DNA from 2 places in the Thermoclostridium stercorarium subsp. stercorarium DSM 8532 genome. Region 1 is predicted to be linked to the other one. Evidence: predicted binding sites of a transcription regulator. Region 1 holds the regulator's gene; the other holds the start of a gene.
What was found. The regulator LexA, encoded in region 1, represses DNA repair genes until DNA is damaged. The targets are predictions, from matches to a motif close to CNAACANNTGTTNG.
Positions count from the first base shown of each region.

Region 2: uvrA (excinuclease ABC subunit UvrA) is a predicted target of LexA. The motif match lies at 1,433-1,446, and genes of this name have one in related genera.

Region 1 is NC_020134.1:1,706,268-1,709,696, forward strand. Features, by position in the region: gene CST_RS07445 (mannose-1-phosphate guanylyltransferase) at 1-866, opposite strand, end outside; gene yneA (cell division suppressor protein YneA) at 1,278-1,556, opposite strand; gene lexA (transcriptional repressor LexA) at 1,739-2,374, shown strand; gene CST_RS07460 (DUF503 domain-containing protein) at 2,482-2,796, opposite strand; gene CST_RS07465 (DivIVA domain-containing protein) at 2,874-3,320, opposite strand; gene CST_RS07470 (YggT family protein) at 3,347-3,429, opposite strand, start outside.
Region 2 is NC_020134.1:310,003-313,431, forward strand. Features, by position in the region: gene CST_RS01320 (glycerate kinase family protein) at 208-1,344, shown strand; gene uvrA (excinuclease ABC subunit UvrA) at 1,616-3,429, shown strand, end outside.

The DNA.
Region 1 (3,429 bases):
CCGTCAGGATCGGCCTCAATGGTTTTCGCAAGAGCATCTATGCTTCCAATATCATCCCAGTCAAAATATGCTCTCACGACATATAGCGATTCTGCGCATTTTTCAAGAACGCCGTTGTCAAAGGAAATACTCTGAAGCTCTCCATAAGCCTTTTCAACAGCTTCGGAAACTCCTTTTTCTTCCTCTTCCAAAGCCTCCGAAAGTTTGTTGTAATGCTCAGGCAAGTATTTCTGTATGTTGCGTAAAATTGCCCCTGTTGTACCCACCACTATCCCGCAGTTCCAAAGATAATCGTCCGAAAGAATAAGTTGCTTTGCCCGTTCCAAAGAAGGCTTTTCAATAAAATCAAGTACTTTCGATATTCCCGAACCTGTATCAGTTTCAGGTCCGGCATGGATATAGCCATATCCGTCCGCAGGATAGGAAGGCTTAACACCGATAATGACAATCGCATCGTTTTTTTCAGCGGTATTAAAAGCCTGTTTCACCGCCTCCGCGTAACTGTCCTTGTCCCTTACGTATCCGTCGGCGGGTACAAAGCACAGTACTCCTTCTCCGTATCTTTTCTTAAGCACCAGTGTTGCATACGCAATGCATGCGGCAGTATTTTTTCTTTCGGGTTCGGTCAGTATATTTTCTTCAGGAATATATTTCCTGACTGTGTTTTTGGTAATATCAGTCAAGCGAAGGTTAGTTATGATAAAGCACCGTTCGGGTTCTACAACCCCGCTAAGCCTTATGACGGTCTGTACCAGCATAGGGTTTTCGCCTTCAACGGGTATGAACTGTTTTGGGCTTGCTTCCTTTGAAAGGGGCCACAGCCTTGTGCCCGATCCACCGGCCATAAGTATGGCAAATTTCTCCATTTATCCGCACCCCTTTACATGTTACCAAAGCCTGAAAAGTGGCTTCATCAACCACCCTAAGGCAATGATTCCTTTGTTGTTATATATTATGTAAATTTAATGGATAAGGTGCACGAAAAAAAGCAAAAACATAAAAAAATTACATTATTCGACCAGTTTAAAGACCACTATCATCCTGTTTCAGTTTTTACTCAGGAAATGTAAAAACAAAGCAGGGTACCGGCGTTATCGCCAAGACGTGAAAAACAAAAGGCTATTAAAAACTGTCTGATAAAGCGCACGAAACATCAGTGTCATGATATGAAAAAGCTGATAATTTCTCCGGAACTTTTAAGAATAGTTTAGGCATTTCACCGAAAAGGCAAAAAAATTTTGCGAAATAAAGTCATGAAGAATATTTAGGACATTTTTTCAGGGAAGGTACAGTTTCTGGCCCGCATAGATCGTTGAATCATCAAGCCCATTCAGTTTTTTTATCCGGTATATGTATTTCCGGATTTCTGTTTTACCCCTATATTTGTCCGCAATGTCCCAAAGGGTATCACCCTGTCTGACGGTAATAACTTTATATTCCCTGTTTACGTTCTCACCGGACGATTTGACCGAATCAATAATAAACACCGCAATTATGAATATTAAAAACATAATAATAAAAAATCCTTTTTCATTTCTGAGGCCATATATTCTCATGAATACAACCTCCTCTGAAACAAATAACCAAAAACCGCGGCGGATTCTGTATTATTATAAGAGAACGTTTGTTCTACACAAGCATTTTATCGAACATTTGTTCATTTGTCAATAATTTTCGAACATTTGTTTGACAATTTTTAAAAGTATGGTATAATTAGGATAACAAAACAAGACGGGGTATGGAGATGAAGCAGAAAAGTCTGGACAAGCAGCAACAAATTTTGGAATTTGTCAACAAGCAGGTTAAGGAAAAAGGATATCCTCCTTCGGTTCGCGAAATTTGCAAGGCCGTAGGGTTCAAATCCACCTCAACCGTGCATTCATACCTGCAGGCTCTTGAAGAACAGGGATTGATTGTGAAAGATCCTTCCAAAACAAGGGCTTTGAAAGTAATAGACAGTAAAAAGCAGGAACTGGAAGGGTATATTTCAGATCATGAAATTGAAAATGTTCCGATCATAGGCAGGGTTGCAGCCGGCCAGCCGATACTCGCGGTTGAAAACATAGAAGATACCTTCCCTGTGCCCGTTGAATACCTGGAAAACGGTCCTACATTCATTCTCAGGGTAAAAGGCGACAGTATGGTTAACAAAGGCATTCTGGACGGGGATTTGGTTATTGTAAAACAGCAAAATACGGCAGAAAACGGGGATATAGTGGTAGCGTTAATAGAAGACGAAACAACGGTAAAAACTTTTTACAGGGAGAAGGATTATATCCGTCTGCAACCTGAAAATGAAAATTACGAACCTATAATTGTTAAAGATAACGTTACCATTTTGGGTAAAGTCATAGCACTTTTCCGAAAATTTTAGAGCCTCCTTGGCTCTTATTTTTTTGTCCGTTAACTATAATCTTTTTAGGGAAAAACTTCTGAAGAAGTGGTACGGCTTAATCTATAAAGATTATTGTCAAAAGACTGTCATATATGAATTGTTTCTGAATATGAATCAATTATTTCAACTCTTCCGTCACTGTCAATAAAATTGATTACCGACTGCAAAATGCTTTCAGCATGAGACGCTTCATTGGTAACACAGCAAAACCCCAGTTCACATCTGTTCCATTCATCCTGCCTTCCTGTCTCGGCTGCTGATACGTTAAGTTTTGATCGCACTTTTGTAAGCAGGCTTTTCACCACACTCCGCTTATCCTTTAAACTTTTCATTCCGCCTATATATAATGTCAAATTCAGCGCGCCGACAACCATTCTTCCTTCCTCCGTCCCGCAAAACAACGACTTCAGCCGGATTTTTCAGGCATAAATTTAGATGCATAAGCCGGACCTATGCATCGTTATATTCAAGTTAAAAATTATTCCATTTCATTCAGTAATTTCATCTGGGATTGTAAAAGGCTTAAAGCTTTGCTTTTATATACCGCCATGTCCTTTTTGAGCCTCTCGGCTTCAAACTGAATTTTAACCACTTCGCGGTTCGCCTCATCAATAATCTCTTTCGCTTTATTCTGAGCTTCGGCTATTATATTCTCGGCTTTCTTCTCCGCATTGCTGATAATCTCGCTGCTGGACTGCTGAGCAAGTATCAGACTTTTCTTAAGGGTATCCTCCATTTTTTCATAATGAGCAAGCCTGTCCTTCAGCTCCATAACCTGTTCCTTTGCTTTCATCAGTTCACGTATGTAATCCGAATAATCCTCAATGATTTTCTGGATTACTTCATATACCTGATTCTCATCCACACCTCTGACTACCGATCTGCGGAACACTATATTCGATAAATCATTGGGAGTAAAGTTCATAATGCAATACCTCCGGCCAAAAGGACCTAAAGTCTGGCTATTATCATCAGGATTACATATTCAGCAAATCCCAGCAACAAATAAGCCAGAAGCGGAGAGAAATCGAACA
Region 2 (3,429 bases), 1.4 Mb from region 1:
AGCAGCCACATTTTGGTATAATTGATCTTTACATTGACAGGGAATGGAAGCGCTTTTGTATAATGAATCATGAAAATCGCCCAAATGGCCGTGACGCTGAATTCCCGAAGCAATATACACGAAAATTCGGCAATGTTACCGGACTTACCGCGGTATGATAAAATATTTATGGTTATAAATTAAAATTGAAGTTTGAGGTATACCGAGATGAAAAAGGTTATTCTTGCCCCTGACTCATTTAAAGGCACAATGAGCTCGATAAAGGTATGCGATATTATGGAGGAAAAGATAAAAAAATTTTTCCCCTTAGCCGAAGTGATAAAAATTCCGGTGGCAGACGGCGGGGAAGGAACGGTGGATTCATTTTTAAAGGCGGTTGGCGGTACAAAGGTCCGTGTAAAAGTCAGCGGCCCGTATTTTGAAACGATTGATTCATTTTACGGGATTTTGCCAGACGGGAAAACGGCGGTTATAGAAATGGCTGCCGCTGCGGGACTGCCCCTTGTGGAAAACAGAAAAAATCCTCTGGCCACCACCACATATGGTGTTGGTGAGCTTATCAGGCATGCTGTTCTGAACGGGTGCAGGAATATAATAATAGGCCTTGGCGGAAGCTGTACGAACGACGGAGGTGCGGGATTGGCCGCGGCACTGGGTGTAAAGTTCTATGATGATGTTGGAAAAGAATTTGTCCCTGTAGGCGGAACGCTTTCAAGGATTGAAAGAATTGATATTTCTGAAATGCAGAATCTTTCGGGTTTAACGGTAACGGCGATGTGTGATGTGAATAATCCTTTGTGCGGCGAAAACGGAGCGGCGAAAGTTTTCGGCCCTCAAAAAGGGGCCGATGAGGAGACGGCGGAGTTGCTCGACAGAAATCTGAGGCATTTTGCCGATGTTATAAGATCACAGTTCGGAAAGGACATAGCGGATATCCCCGGCGCAGGTGCTGCCGGTGGTATGGGTGCGGGAGTTGCGGTATTTCTTAATGCCGGGCTTAAACAAGGTATAGATGTGGTCCTTGATACAGTGGAGTTTGACCGGCTTCTTGACCGGGCAGATTTGGTTTTTACCGGCGAAGGGAAAATCGACGGACAAAGCCTCAGGGGAAAGGTAGTATACGGAGTCGCCGCGAGAGCGAAGAAACACGGTGTTCCGGTTGTGGCGGTTGCCGGGGATATCGGTGATGATATTGAAGAAATTTATAAACTTGGGGTATCTGCGATTGTCAGCATTAACAGAATGGCGATACCGTTTGAAATGGCAAGGCATAGAAGTGAAAAAGATCTTGCTCTGACAATGGAAACAATAATGAGACTTATAAGTCTGAATGCGGCAACTTGATGTAATCTGGATTTGTTAAATGCCCGTCATGCGATGTTTATTGCGCCCGCCTTCCCTTCAGCTTCTTTTCATCTTTGTCTTATATTTCCGAACAAATGTTTGCATGTTTATATATAGTTTGATATAATTATGAAGGATTTCAAGAAGGTTATTGCGTTTGAAAATTGGTAAAATATATTAAAAAAGGGGTTACGAGTTTTTTAGGTTTGTGAACGCAATTTAGCAGTAATGAAGACTCAAATCTTTTTTTGTTAATATGGAGCGAAGGGAAATGAAGAACTGTATTTATGTAAAGGGCGCACGGGAAAATAATTTAAAAAACATTGACGTGGAGATACCCCGTAACAAGATGGTTGTAATTACCGGCCTGAGCGGGTCGGGTAAATCTTCGCTGGCTTTTGACACTATCTACGCCGAAGGGCAGAGAAGGTATGTGGAATCACTGTCCTCATATGCCCGCCAGTTTTTAGGGCTTATGGAAAAACCGGATGTAGAATATATAACCGGGTTGTCTCCTGCAATTTCAATAGATCAGAAGACCACAAGCCGCAATCCACGTTCAACGGTGGGAACGGTAACCGAAATATATGATTATTTAAGGCTTCTTTATGCCAGGATCGGTGTTCCCCACTGCCCAGAATGCGGAAGAGAAATAACCCAGCAAACGGTGGATCAGATGGTGGACAGTATAATGGCCATGGAGGAAGGAACAAGAATACAGCTTCTTGCGCCGGTGGTAAGGGGAAGAAAGGGCGAATACGGCAAATTGATTGCCGATACAAAGCGAAACGGTTTCGTGCGGCTGCGCATCGACGGGGAAATAGTGGATGTACATGAAGACATAAAACTTGACAAAAATAAAAAGCATTCCATTGAAATTGTTGTGGACAGACTGGTAGTAAAGCCTGGAATCCAAAAAAGGCTTACCGATTCAATTGAAACGGTTCTGCGGTTGTCTGACGGTTTGCTTTTGGTGGATGTAATAGGCGGAGAAGAGATATTATACAGTCAGAATTTTGCATGTCCCGATTGTGGGATCAGTGTTGAAGAACTTACGCCGCAAATGTTTTCATTCAACAGTCCTTTCGGGGCATGCCCGGCATGCAGCGGGCTGGGGGTTTTTAAAAAAATTGATCCTGACCGTGTGATTTCCGACTACTCAAAATCACTGGCAGAAGGCGCGATAGACGCCGGAGGATGGAATTTCAGCAACAGGGAAAGTTACGCTTATGCATATCTTGTAGCGCTGGCCAAACATTACGGTTTTGATATTAACACACCTGTAGGAAGACTGCCTAAAAAGATACTGGATATCATATTATATGGTACCGGAAATGAAAAGATAGAAGTTACCAGGGAAAGCGAAAACGGGAGCCAAACCTTTTATGCGCCGTTTGAAGGCGTGATAACGAGCATGGAAAGACGCTACATGGAAACCGATTCCGACGCGGCAAAGGAGTATTATGAAGAATACATGGCGGAGATCCCATGTCATGTATGTAACGGGGACAGGCTGAAAAAGGAAAGCCTGGCGGTTACCGTTGGAGGAAAAAACATTGCAGAAATAACCAAAATGTCGGTAAAAGAATGCATTGATTTTTTCTCATCCTTAGATCTCACCGAGAAAGAAAAACTTATTGCCGCTCCGATATTGAAAGAAATTAAAGCAAGGCTGAGTTTTCTTGTTAATGTGGGCTTGGACTATCTTACGCTGGCCCGGTCCGCGGGGACGTTGTCGGGAGGAGAGGCCCAGCGCATCCGCCTGGCTACACAGATAGGCTCAGGGTTGACGGGCGTGCTGTATGTGCTGGACGAGCCAAGCATAGGCCTTCATCAGAGAGACAATGACAAACTTCTGGCCGCGCTGAAAAAGCTCAGGGATGCAGGTAATACGTTGATAGTTGTGGAACATGATGAAGACACTATGCGGAACGCCGATTATATCATTGACATGGGGCCTGCCGCCGGCGTGCACGGAGGGAATATAGTTGCCCAGGGAACACTGGAAGACATAATAAACCATCCGAACTCAATAACAGGGCAGTATTTAAGCGGCAGAAAAACGATAGAAGTACCTGAAAAACG